Regions from separate parts of the Ewingella sp. S1.OA.A_B6 genome, predicted to be linked through region 1. Evidence: predicted binding sites of a transcription regulator. Region 1 holds the regulator's gene; the other holds the start of a gene.
What was found. The regulator sigma-54, encoded in region 1, starts transcription at its own class of promoters, with help from an activator protein. The targets are predictions, from matches to a motif close to GTTGGCACANNTTTCGCTNT.
Positions count from the first base shown of each region.

Region 2: hycA (formate hydrogenlyase regulator HycA) is a predicted target of sigma-54. The motif match lies at 5,604-5,623, and genes of this name have one in related genera.

Region 1 covers NZ_JBLJFK010000005.1:123,526-130,491, reverse strand. Annotated here, with positions in the region: gene lptA (lipopolysaccharide ABC transporter substrate-binding protein LptA) at 1-488, shown strand, start outside; gene lptB (LPS export ABC transporter ATP-binding protein) at 495-1,220, shown strand; gene rpoN (RNA polymerase factor sigma-54) at 1,256-2,689, shown strand; gene hpf (ribosome hibernation promoting factor) at 2,713-3,000, shown strand; gene ptsN (PTS IIA-like nitrogen regulatory protein PtsN) at 3,108-3,578, shown strand; gene rapZ (RNase adapter RapZ) at 3,731-4,585, shown strand; gene npr (PTS phosphocarrier protein NPr) at 4,582-4,854, shown strand; gene ACMV8I_RS12960 (BglG family transcription antiterminator) at 5,079-6,966, opposite strand, start outside.
Region 2 covers NZ_JBLJFK010000001.1:1,519,701-1,526,666, reverse strand. Annotated here, with positions in the region: gene ACMV8I_RS07250 (hydrogenase large subunit) at 1-1,197, opposite strand, end outside; gene ACMV8I_RS07245 (respiratory chain complex I subunit 1 family protein) at 1,242-2,207, opposite strand; gene ACMV8I_RS07240 (proton-conducting transporter transmembrane domain-containing protein) at 2,218-4,134, opposite strand; gene ACMV8I_RS07235 (4Fe-4S dicluster domain-containing protein) at 4,134-4,754, opposite strand; gene hycA (formate hydrogenlyase regulator HycA) at 5,054-5,521, opposite strand; gene hypA (hydrogenase maturation nickel metallochaperone HypA) at 5,858-6,202, shown strand; gene hypB (hydrogenase nickel incorporation protein HypB) at 6,232-6,966, shown strand, end outside.

The DNA of each region.
Region 1 (6,966 bases):
CGCTGAAAGACGACACCACCAAGCCGATCACCATCGATTCGGTCAATCAGGCGCTGGACGTTAACACTAACACGGCGACATTCACCGGCAACGTCATCGTCAATCAGGGATCCATTCAGGTCAAAGCCGACAAAGTTGTGGTTATCCGACCTAAAGGCGAATCAGGTAAAGAAGTGGTTGAAGGTTACGGTAACCCGGTGACTTTCTATCAGATGCAGGACAACGGCAAACCGATCAGCGGCCACGCATCAAAGGTGCGCTACGAAGTCGCCACCGACCTGGTTACCCTGACCGGCAATGCTTACCTTGAACAACAAGACAGTAATGTGAAAGGCGATCGTATTACCTATCTGGTGCAAAAACAGCAGATGGAAGCCTTCAGCGACAATAAAGGCGGTCGAGTGACCACCGTTCTGGTCCCTTCGCAGTTGCAGGACAAAAACCAGCCGGCACCAGCCCCCGCAGCGCAGACGAAAAAGAGTAAGTGATAATTTATGGCAACGTTAATCGCAGAAAATCTGGCTAAGGCCTACAAGGGCCGCAAAGTAGTTGAAGATGTCAGCCTGGCCGTCAACTCCGGCGAAATTGTTGGACTACTGGGTCCAAACGGCGCGGGTAAGACCACCACGTTCTATATGGTCGTGGGCATCGTTCAGCGCGATGCAGGCCGTATCATTGTCGATGATGAAGACATCAGCCTGTTGCCGCTGCACACCCGTGCACGTCGTGGAATTGGCTATCTGCCGCAGGAAGCCTCAATCTTTCGCCGTCTCAGCGTATTCAACAACCTGATGGCTGTGCTTGAGATCCGCGAAGACCTGAATAAAGAACAGCGTAACGACCGCGCCAACGAGCTGATGGAAGAGTTTCATATCTCCCATCTGCGCGACAACCTCGGTCAGTCTCTGTCCGGTGGTGAACGCCGCCGTGTAGAGATCGCCCGGGCGCTGGCAGCCAACCCGAAATTCATTCTTCTGGATGAACCTTTTGCCGGTGTTGACCCTATTTCAGTTATTGATATCAAAAAAATTATTGAACATCTGCGTGACAGCGGCCTTGGCGTACTGATCACCGACCACAACGTGCGCGAAACGCTCGACGTGTGTGAACGTGCTTATATTGTCAGCCAGGGGAAACTCATCGCCCATGGCACACCGACAGAGATTCTGGCGGATGAACAAGTTAAACGTGTTTATCTCGGTGAAGAGTTCCGTCTGTAAATCACGCCGTATAGTTCAGGACGTAAAGCCAAGATATGAAGCAAGGTTTGCAGCTACGATTCAGCCAGCAATTGGCCATGACACCTCAGTTACAGCAAGCTATTCGCCTGTTGCAATTGTCGACGCTTGAACTCCAGCAGGAGATCCAACTGGCGCTGGAAAGCAATCCGCTGTTAGAGCAAACCGACCTGCATGAAGAGATCGACTCAGTAGAAACCCCCGACAGCGAAGGTCTTGATACCCGCGAAGCGCTTGAGCAAAAAGACATGCCCGAAGAGCTGCCTCTGGACGCCACCTGGGATGAGATTTATACCGCCGGTACGCCGTCAGGCACTGGCAACGATTACAGCGACGACGAACTACCCATCTATCAGGGCGAAACTACCCAGACGCTGCAGGATTACCTGATGTGGCAGGTAGAATTGACTCCTTTTACCGACACTGATGCCGCCATCGCGACGTCGATTGTCGATGCCGTCGATGACACCGGCTATCTCACCGTCTCTCTGGAAGATATCCTTGAGAGCGTGGGCGACGATGACGTCACCATGGAAGAAGTGGAAGCCGTACTCAAACGCGTTCAGCGCTTTGACCCAGTGGGCGTGGCGGCAAAAGACCTGCGCGACTGCCTGCTGATCCAGCTTTCACAATACGTACCAGAAACCGCTTTTCTGGTCGAAGCCAAACTGATTGTCAGCGAACATCTGGATCTACTGGCAAACCATGATTTCCGTGCACTGATGCGATCAACCCGGCTAAAAGAAGATACACTCAAAGGAGCGATGCAGTTGATCCAGTCACTGGATCCTCGCCCTGGACAGTCGATCAATACCGGAGAGTCTGAGTACGTGATCCCGGACGTGCTGGTACGTAAAGTGTCAGACATCTGGACGGTGGAACTCAACTCCGACAGCATTCCGCGTCTGAAGATTAACCAACAGTACGCCGCAATGGGCAGTTCAGCGCGAAGCGACAGCGACGGCCAGTTCATTCGCAGCAATTTGCAGGAAGCAAAATGGCTGATAAAAAGTCTGGAAAGCCGTAATGAAACCCTGCTCAAAGTGACCCGTTGCATCGTCGAACAGCAGCAGGCTTTCTTTGATTTAGGCGCTGAATTCATGAAACCGATGGTTCTGGCAGATATCGCCCGGGCGGTCGAAATGCACGAATCGACAATCTCACGTGTGACCACACAGAAGTTCTTGCACAGTCCGCGCGGCATTTTCGAGCTGAAATATTTCTTCTCCAGCCATGTCAGTACTGACAGCGGTGGCGAGGCATCGTCGACCGCTATCCGGGCGCTGGTGAGGAAATTGATCGCGGCGGAAAATCCCGTCAAACCGTTAAGCGACAGCAAGTTAGCTACCTTGCTTTCCGATCAGGGGATCATGGTGGCCCGTCGTACTGTTGCTAAATACCGAGAGTCTTTGTCCATCCCGCCATCAAACCAACGTAAACAGTTAGTTTGACCTCAACTGAGAAGGAAGACATTATGCAGCTCAACATTACCGGACATCACGTCGAAATCACGGAACCCATGAGAGAATTCGTCTCGTCGAAGTTTGCCAAACTTGAGCAATACTTTGATCGAATCAATCAGGTATACGTGGTGCTAAGCGTTGAAAAAGTGCAGAAAGTGGCTGAGGCCACACTGCATGTGAATGGAGGCGAGTTGCACGCCACCTCGGAACATCAGGATATGTATGCGGCCATCGACGGCCTGGTTGATAAACTGGCGCGCCAGCTCAATAAGCATAAAGATAAACTGAAACAGCACTGACACTTACGTAGCCTGTCGCGCTACGGACTTTGAGAGCATCGGCTTGTGACCCTCGGGAAACGAGCCGAACTGTCATTAGGGTGAAAGAGCGCTAAAGTGAAGAAGAAATGATTAACGATACAGCTATGCAGTTAACGTCAGTCCTTAACGCCGAATGCACTAAAAGCGGCGTTCACTGCGCCAGTAAAAAACGCGCGCTGGAAATCATCAGCGAACTTGCCGCCAAACAACTCAATCTGGCGCCACAATTGATTTTCGATGCCATTCTGACCCGCGAAAGAATGGGCAGCACAGGTATTGGTGCAGGCATTGCCATTCCACACGGTAAACTGGAAGAGGACACGCTGCGCGCTGTCGGTGTATTCATTAAACTGGAACAACCTATCGCCTTCGATGCGATTGATAACCAGCCGGTTGATCTGCTTTTTGCCTTACTGGTCCCGGCTGATCAATGCAAAACCCACTTACACACCTTATCTTTGGTCGCCAAAAAGCTGGCTGACAAAACCGTCTGCCGTCGTCTGCGTGGCGCACAAAGCGACGAAGAGCTGTTCCGAATCATGACAGAAAGCGAATAATTACAAGACTATACTTAACGGATTAAGCAGGTGGCATTTCAGTTCAGCCGGTAAATATTTATTCTCACCGGCTCAACTTAGTCACTGTGATGGTTCCCGGTGGAAAACTGGGGCAGGGAATTTCGAACACTGAATTGCAGGGGAGTGACAACATGGTGCTGATGATTGTCAGCGGCCGTTCCGGTTCTGGGAAGTCAGTTGCCTTGCGGGCACTGGAGGACATGGGTTTTTACTGTGTGGACAACCTGCCGGTAGTCTTACTGCCTCAGCTTGCCGAAACCCTCGCCGAACGTAACATATCTGCTGCGGTCAGTATTGACGTGCGCAACATGCCGGAAAACCCGGAAATTTTCGAACACGCGATGGCCCAGCTGCCGGCAAGCTTTGCGCCACAGCTGCTGTTTCTCGATGCCGATCGTAATACTTTGATCCGTCGTTACAGTGACACCCGTCGCCTGCACCCTCTTTCCACTAAAAATCTCTCGCTCGAAAGCGCCATCGATGAAGAAGCTGACCTGCTGGAACCTTTGCGTTCATCCGCTGATCTCATCATCGACACCTCAGAAATGTCAGTGCATGAACTGGCTGAAATGCTGCGAACACGCTTGCTGGGTAAACGTGAGCGCGAGCTGACTATGGTGTTCGAGTCATTCGGCTATAAGCACGGCATCCCTATTGATGCAGATTACGTCTTTGATGTACGTTTCCTGCCGAACCCACACTGGGATCCCAAACTGCGCCCGATGACCGGCCTGGACAAACCTGTGGCGGCGTTCCTTGACCGTCACACCGAAGTACATAACTTCATTTATCAGACGCGCAGCTACCTGGAACTTTGGCTGCCAATGCTGGAAACGAATAACCGCAGTTATCTGACTGTCGCCATCGGTTGTACCGGTGGTAAACACCGCTCGGTATATATTGCAGAACAATTGGCCGACTACTTTCGTTCCCGCGGGAAGAATGTGCAATCCCGTCATCGCACGCTGGAAAAACGCAAAACATGACAGTGAAACAAACGGTAGAAATTAAAAACCGGTTGGGTATGCACGCACGCCCGGCGATGAAGTTGTTTGAGTTAGTGCAGAGCTTTGAGTCGGAAGTGATGCTGCGCAATGACGCAGGCATTGAAGCGGAAGCCAGCAGCGTGATTGCGCTACTGATGCTCGATTCCCCGAAAGGCCAGAAAATCGAGATCGAAGCCACTGGCCCCGATGAGGCCGAGGCGCTAAGTGCCGTCGCGAATCTGATCAATTCCGGTTTTGACGAAGATTAATCTTGGTTTTTAGACTCAAAAATCTCCCCAAAATCATTCGAGTTGTATCAAGGCGGCAACTGAGTGACAAATCGGTCAAAGACCGATTTGAACAGCGCTCGCGCTGGCCCTTAAGGGTGAGCCTCATTTATGAGGATCATAATCCGCGGGAGCTTACATCAGTAAGTGACCGGGGTGAGTGAAGGCAGCCAACGCAGAGACCGCTTGAAGGATGACGAGGATGGCTAGATTCGGCTCAGGCAATCGATAGCAATCGCTTTGAAGCTTTCGAAATTAGAACTGCTCAATAAACGGCTCATCGACCTCTCCCGCACAAACGTCACAAACAGATCGTAAATCGCCATCGCCTCTTCGTAATCTGCTTTGCTGATTGCCAACAGGAAAATCACGTGAGCGGTTTGCCCCTCTCCCCACGCGATCCCCTGCGGCGACAGCAGCGTGATCACCACGGTCTTCCTGGCCAGCAAACCGAGTGAATGCGGCAGCGCGATACCTTCACCCAGCATGGTCGACACTATCTCTTCACGCTCGACAACGGAAGGATAAAACTCGGCATCGACGTAACCTTCCTCTTCCAGCTGGCGACACACTTTATGGAATAGCTGTGCTTGAGTCATGGGTTCGTCGATGATCATAAAATGTTTTTCGTCGAAGAACTTCTCCAACATGTAGGGCCGCGTGCGGTCTACTAACACCAGCTTGCCTAACTGCTCCATCTGGTATTCCGTCGGGAAAGGCGACAACACCACCACCGGCTTGTTTTTCTCACTGATGCGCGCGTTGGAGATAATGAAATCTTCGTCGACGTGTCCGAGCTTCTCGTAATCACGCAGTGACACCACCTGCGTCAACACCAGCTGCGGGTATTTACGACTGATCTGGGCCTGGATCATGCGAATAGTCGAGTTGCCGGTATCGCACACAAGCATGACTTGCGGATGGCGCTGGTAGCCAATGTTGTAATGCCGTTCCAACCCAACACCAATGTGCAGCACCAGAAAACCGATCTCGTTCTCACTGAGTGTATACGGTGTGTATTTTCCCCAGCTGGATACCGCCGCCAGCGTCACGTCATAAGCCATCGGATAGTGCTGCTTGATGTTGCCTAGCAAGGGATTAGGAATATTGATCTGGTATTTAACCCGGGTGATCATGGTTTTAATGTGGGTGAGTAGATCGGCGCGTAGCTGTTTATCACCTTGTAAATCAAAATTATAGTGCGCATTAATGTACGAAAGAATGTAATCCACCAGCGATTCTTCGTCGTCGGCATTAATGTCGGTCGGCAAAATATTCTGCACCCGCCGCGCCGCAATATTGACCCGCAAATAGGCTTCTTCCGCCGCTGGGATCTCTTTGCCCACCATTGACTTCAGTTCAGCCGCCAGGCAAACGGACACCTGTCGCACCGCCGGATCACCCTCCTCCGCATCAAAGTCAGTCAGCGGATTGCCACCGGCAATGCGTTTAATCGCCACCGCACAGTACAGGATCAAGTACTGCTCGCCTTCGTCAGTCAGTTGGATTGGCGACTGGGACAGCAACTGATGCATAAAATGGGTCAGTGGTGCCAGTGCCTCACGCTCCAGACTTTCGGTTTTCAGCAGCGGATTGGTCTGCTCCTCACCATCGAGTTGGAAGAGTAAATCGGTCAGACAGGCGCGGATTGCCAGTTCAACACCGAATAGCTTCATACCGTAACGCGGTTTAGTTTCAATGCTCAGGTGGTAGTGCGCCAGATGCTCCCTGACCTCAGCCATATCATTTTGCAGGGTTCCCCGACTGACAAACCATTCATCGGCCAGATCTTCCAGCTTAAGTGAAAAAGCTGAGGTCAAAAAACGTATGAGCAGGTAATTTACCCGTTCAGAGGCGGTACGTGGGGTTGGGCTGATACGGCGGTTACGGGTCTCTTTCAGGGCGGAGAACAGCGTCGGATCATCGATTTTTAGCTGATACCCGCTGCCACGGTTGTGCACGAACGACGCACCATACTGCTCCATGATCTCATTAAGCGCAGTAATGTCAGCACGCACCGTGCGAGTCGAGACGTCCAGGCGTTTCGCCAGCTCCTCCTGCGGCAGCGTTTCAGCCTGTAGCGCATCAAATAAA
Region 2 (6,966 bases), on a different contig from region 1:
CATGGGACCAACGTTGCTGAAATCGCGTGCCACCTGCGGGTCGAGAATACCGACACCAACGCTGCGCTGTTCGGTATTCGGCGTGCTGAGCAGAATATCCACCAACTCATGCAGGTCACGGCGCATGCTGCCCGCCAGCGCAATCGTTGCGATCATGTCATCTTTCAGGATGTCGCGACGCATACCGCCAATCAGATTCATACCGTAGGTTTTACGCGCGCCGGTGAGAATTTCGGCCATTTTCATGGACTGCTCACGTACGCGGAAAAACTGCATAAAGCCGGAGTCAAACCCAACGAAATGGCAGGCCAGCCCAAGGTTCAGCAGGTGGCTGTGCAGGCGTTCTACTTCCAACAGAATCGAGCGGATCATCTGCGCACGTTCCGGTACCACAATCCCCATCGCATTTTCTACCGATGAGGTGTAGGCCACGCTGTGGGTAAAGCCGCAGATGCCGCAGACGCGATCCGACAAGAACGTCACTTCGTTATAACCCATGCGCGTTTCAGCCAGTTTTTCCATGCCACGATGCACGTAAAACAGGCGGTAATCTGCGTCGATAATGTCTTCGCCGTCGACGAACAGACGGAAGTGTCCGGGCTCGTCAGACGTGACGTGCAGCGGGCCAATCGGCACAATTTTGCTGCCTTCTTTGGCCTCGGAAATAAACGGATAGGTCTCCTCGTCGGTAGTCGGCGCAGGGCGCTGACGGTAATCCATTGAATCCTTGCGCAGCGGATACAAATCGTCAGGCCAGTCATCGGGCAGCACCAAGCGGCGCTCATCCGGCAACCCCACTGGGCGCAGACCGTACATGTCGCGGACTTCGCGTTCGCCCCAGACTGCCGCCGGCACGCGCGGCGTGACCGAAGGGAATTCCAGCGAAACGGGATCCACGTCGGCGCGCACGGTGATCCAGCACTTCACGCCTTGTTCCATCGACAGCACGTAATACAGCGCGTAGTTGCCGCACAGCGTGCGCTCATCATTGCCAAATACCACTGACAGCCAGCCTCCCTGCTGGTAATACAGCCACTCGACCACTTCCGGCAGGGCGTTCAGTTTGATAGTCACCGTCGCCTGCGTGTCGGTCTGCCATTCGCTGCCTAAAATCGCTGACGGGAACTGCTTCACCAGCGCCGCCAGATAATGTTTACCGACCGGATTTTGGTTTAACGCGGTATTTAAATCACTCATTACAAAGCCTCTTCCCACCGCAGCGGGACAAGAAAAATGTCAGGTCAGCCTGCGACCCACCAGGAAACCAGCGCCAGAAACGCCAGCCCGAAGCCTGCCCAGGTGGTGCGGGACGTTTTAAGAAAGCGCAGACGGGCGACGCTATTTTCGATCAATGCCACCAGGAAAACGGCAATCAGCAGTTTCAGCAGGCACAGCACCACGGCGGTCAGTAACGTCAGCGGGGTGATGTGCTCCGCCAGCCCGAACGGGAAAAACAGGCCGAGGAACAACTGCAACACCACCAACTGCTTCAGGCTTATACCCATTTTCAGCACGCCCAGCGCGGCACCGGAATATTCGGTCAGCGGGCCTTCCTGCAACTCCTGTTCGGCTTCTGCCATATCAAACGGCAGCTTGCCCATCTCGATATAGGTGGCGAAGGCGCAGGCCAGACCTGCCAGAATTAACGTTAAGGAAGACGACACGGGCCAGTGCAGCACGCGGGTGGAAATCGCGCCAAGTGAGGTCGAACCGGCAACCAGCGCCGCCACCCACAGACCGAGCAGCAAAATAGGCTCAACCAGCACACCGAGCACCGCTTCGCGGCTGGCACCGATGCCGGTGAACGGACTGCCGGTATCCAGACCGGCGATGACAAACACGAAACGCACCACGGCGAACAGATAAATGACGGTGATCAGATCACCGGCTGCGCCCATCGGCGACGCTAGGGTGACCATCGGCAGGGCGGTAGCGATCACCAGTAATCCGCCGGTCAGCAGATAAGGCATACTGCGAAAGGCTTTGCCGGACGCTGCCGGAGCCACGCTCTGACGCGTTAATAATTTGGCGATGTCGCGATATTCCTGTAACACGCCCGGTCCCTGTCGGTTGTGCATACGGGCGCGCATCACGCGGCTGAAGCCGGCAAACAGCGGCGCAATGGCCAGCAGTGCCAGTGCCTGAATCAGCGCCAGTGGCCACAGTGAACTGACCAGCAGCTCTTCATAAAAAACGGGGAAATTCATGTTCAGTTCCTCAGGCAAAAGCCACAACCAGCAGCACGGCCAGTTCGATGAAAGCCAGACGACGGCAGAATACCCCCAACCAGCCCTGATGCAGGGCGGCAACCAGCGCGGCAGGGGTGGCCCAGACACGCAGCCGGTACAGCGGCGCAAACATGATGCGCAGCGGCTGGGCGAAACCGGTGGCGGTCACCACCATGTCCGCAGAATGTCCGTAGCCGCAGGCCCAGGCGTCACCGCGCAGGCGGTTTGGCGGGCGGCTTGCGCGCAACAGGCTGGCTATCAGCCACGGCAGTAACGGCATCGCCAGCAGCAGCAGGGCAATCATTGGCGCAGACACGGCAGAGGTGGTGGAAAACACGATGCCGTGTTGTGCAAACGGCATGACCGGCAGGTTCAACGTAGAAGCAAGCACCGAGGCGGCAACGGCGGAGAAATGCGGAATGATCCACGGTGATGCGATGCCACAAATCACGCACAGCAGCGCCAGCAGCAGGCTGCCTAGCGTCATCGCCAGCGGTGCCGGTGCGGCGTTCGCAGCGGCTGGGCTGCGCGGTGCACCGAGAAAAGTGACCCCGAACACTTTGCTAATACACATCAGCGCCAGCGCTCCGGTCAGTGCCAAACCGACCGCCAGCAGCGGCCCAAGCAGACGCGCAATAAATACCTGACTGCTGCTGAGCTGGAACAACGACTGATACAACAGCCATTCGCTGGCAAAACCGTTCAGCGGCGGCAGTGCCGCCATCGACATCAGCGCAATCAGCATCGCCACGGCGGTCCAGGGCATCAGGCGCGCAATCCCGCCGAGTTTTTCCATATCCTTAATACCGGTCTGCATTTCGATTTCACCGGCACCGAGGAATAGCGAGGTTTTGAACAGCCCGTGGTTGAAAAGATGGAACAATCCTGCCAGCAGCGCGAGGGAGGCCAGCACCGGCAGATCCAGCGCCACGCCAACCATCGCACCGCCAACGCCAAGCAGAATAATTCCGACGTTTTCCAGCGTGTGATAGGCCAGCAGACGGCGGATATCGTGCTCCATCAGCGCATAAAGCCCACCAATAAACGCGGTCAGCATCGCCAGGAGCAGAACCACAACCCCCCACCAGAGTGGCGGTGCGCCGAGCAGATCCAGACCGATTTTCACGATGCCAATAATGGCGACTTTCATCAATGCGCCAGAGAACAGCGCGGCGGCATGAGCCGGTGCGCTGGAGTGAGACTGCGGCACCCAGCCATGCAGCGGAATCATTCCGGCGTAGAGCCCGAAACCGGTCAGTGCCAGCAGAAAGGCGACTGACTTCACACCTGCCGTAAATTCGGTATGACGCAGCACCTCAAAATTCACACTCCCGCTGGTGTGATGCAGCAGGGCAAAGGCCAGAATCAGGCAGGTCGTGCCGAGACGGCCAGATAAGAACTGGTTCAAACCGGCGCGACGGCTTTTTGCATCGTCGCTCTGCACAATCAGGAAGTAGGCGCATAGCGCCGCCAGCTCCATCATCAGGATCAGTTCAACGGCGCTGGCTGATATTGCCGCCGCTGTCAGCGCGGCCATTAGCAGGTTACACAACAGGCCGGTGCGCGCGCGTTTGCGCTGATCCACACCCCTGAGCCATGCGCAGGCGTACAGGCTGCAAAGTAGCGCCGGCACTGACATCGCCAGCAGCAGCAAGCCGTTCAGCGGACTGAATTCAGCGGAGTAATGGAGCGCCGGCAAGGGGATGATGTGTACAGGACCATCCTGGAGTATCTGGAAAGCGGCAATTATCGTCACCAGACAGGCCAGCATGCCTCCTGCGCCGGAAATCAGGCTGCTCAGACGGGCGAAAGCAGCCACCAGCCAGCTCACCGCACCGCTCAGCAGCCAGAGAGCCAGCGCCAGGGTAAGCAGTGACACCGGGGTAAAAACGAACATAGTCGTCATTATTTCGTCTCCGCTTGAGGTGCGGTGAAGGTTGTCAGTTCGACAGGGAGATCGGCGGGGAAAACATTCATGGCGTTCAGGCGTTTCTGCTGACTGACGTCTTCTGCCCGCGCGGCGGTCACCAGCGTAATGGCCTGCGTCGGGCAGGTAGTAATACACGCGGGGCCTTCAGGACTGAAGCTGCACAAATCGCATTTCACCGCCACGGCACGGATGCCGGGAATACAGTCAAGAAATGGGCTGATGGCTCTGGGCGCCTGCGGTGCGGGCAGGGCTTTCGGAGTATTACAGTCGCGCGGGATATCCAGCGGTGTGCTGCCGGAAAAGGTGATCGCGCCAAACGGGCAGGCGATGCCGCACAGCTTGCAACTGACGCACAGACTTTCATTCAGATGAATGGCGTTGTTCTCGCGAGTGATCGCATTGACCGGGCATACCTGCGCGCAGGGTGCATCTTCACACTGGTGACACATCACCGGCGCGGAATCGAGACGGTTACGCATCACCTGCAAACGGGGGGCGGACTGTAAGCCGTGGCGCTGATGTTCCTGCGAGCAGCTGGCCATGCAGGTATTGCAGCCGATGCAGAGTTTCGCATTGGCTATCACATATTGATTCATGGCGATGTTAGTTCGGCTCATGAAGTCTCCTCTCTTGACCCTTCATACTTCGAGCCGCAGATGCCTTGGCTGCTCTCAGTCACACGAATCACTTACCTGAGTAAGCTCATCGCAATGCCTTCGTTTGCCGTCTTTCTGCAATTCGAATTATTTTGGGTAAACCTCGTCAAAGATGACGAAATCGGCACTTAAAATGACATTTCGACATTTGTGTCGGAATTAATCCCACGTTCAAACGGCAGTTCAGCAGCGATAACGCTTATTTTTTTCATGCCGTAAAAATTAATTAAGGGGTCGTTTTAATCCTGCATAAGTAATTTCTCTAATTGCGGCTGAATAGGCTGGTTATTATACAAAGAGTCAAACAGGCACTGATAAATAGCGGAAATTTTAGTCAGATAATGTTCCTGTACAGCATTCTTGTCGCGGATGTCTACAACGCCGTCGAGAAGCCCGTCATCACTCAGCTTTGCTCGGGCAAAGTCTTTAAATATCGGCTCTTCGCTGGCGGGTGCCATATTCAAACTGTAGATAATATCCTGACTGTAAAAGTCGTCGCTTAGATGAACGCTGACCGCAAAATGGTTAAACAACATGAAACGGACATCCTGTTCTTCACTACAGGTAAACTCATGATTTATCTTGTTATTGTATGTGGTTATTGCCTGGATTAAGCTGTTTTTATAGCTGTGCCACTGTGATTTCAGATGATTATTTTTACTGGCAATGAAATCCGCTTTAGTGGTCAGTTCGCTGAGAGTGCTCATGGTGGTTACCCGTTGTTGAGTTCTTTATGGGTGCCATTTCGACATGTCAGATGACGACGAAAATACGGCGCATAAAGCTCTATCAGCATAAAGCGTGCCAGTTACCAGATGTATGTATTAAATTATTTAAAATCAATGAATTAAATTTATTTAAGTGATCTTGTTCATCACTGCAGGAAAATATTGCCATGTCGATGGCAGGTTGTTTCGACAAATATGACGGAACAGGCACGCTACTTTATTTCCAGCATGCTGAATCAGATTTTAATCAGTCATTGGATTCTGGCATTAATATTGCAATAACCCATTTATTGATCTCTGGAGGGACCCGTAATAATGCACGAAATAACACTGTGCCAGAATGCCGTGGAAATAATGCAAGAGTTTGGGCAGCAAAATAATGCCCGGCGAATTACGGCGGTGTGGATGGAAGTCGGCGCATTTTCCTGCGTTGAGCCAGAAGCGCTGAGGTTTTGTTTTGAACTGGTCTGTCGCCAAACGCTGGCCGAAGGCTGCGAACTGCACCTTGACACGCCCGCCGCAGAAAGCTGGTGTCACGATTGCCGACAGGATATTCACTTACTCAGCCCCGGCGTGTTGCTTTGCCCGCAGTGTAGCGGCCGCAATGTGCGGGTCATTGCCGACGATGGCATGAAAATTAAACGTATTGAAATTGAATAACGGGCGTTCATTTGCCTGAGGAGAAAACTATGTGCAGTACCTGTGGTTGTGCCAGTGGCGAACTTCGGATTGAAGGTGTCAGCAGCAAACATTCTCATCAACATTCTCATGATGCTTCCCCACATTCTCATGCGCACGGCCTACCGTTTTCGGCTCGCCGCCTGATTGATATCGAAATGGACGTGCTGGCGAAAAATAATTATATCGCCGCTCACAACCGCGAGCATTTCGCCGCGGCCTCGATTCTGGCGCTAAATCTGGTCTCCAGCCCCGGCTCGGGCAAAACAACCTTGCTGACCAGTACGCTGAACCGTCTTGCGTCACAGCTCGATTGCGCCGTGGTGGAGGGCGATCAACAAACCACCAACGATGCCGATCGTATCCGCGCGACGGGCGTTCCTGCGATTCAGGTGAATACCGGCAAAGGTTGTCATCTGGATGCACAGATGGTTCACGATGCGGTGCATCAGCTGGCACCGAAAAATAACAGCCTGCTGTTTATCGAAAATGTCGGCAATCTGGTGTGTCCGGCCAGTTTTGATCTCGGCGAGCGACATAAAGTCGCCGTTCTTTCCGTGACCGAAGGCGAAGACAAGCCGCTCAAATACCCACATATGTTTGCCGCATCTCGACTGATGATCCTCAATAAAATTGATCTGCTGCCCTACGTCACTTTTAACGTCGACATCTGCATTGCCAATGCACGTCAGGTCAATCCGGAAATCGACGTGATCGCGCTGTCAGCGACGACGGGTGAGGGAATG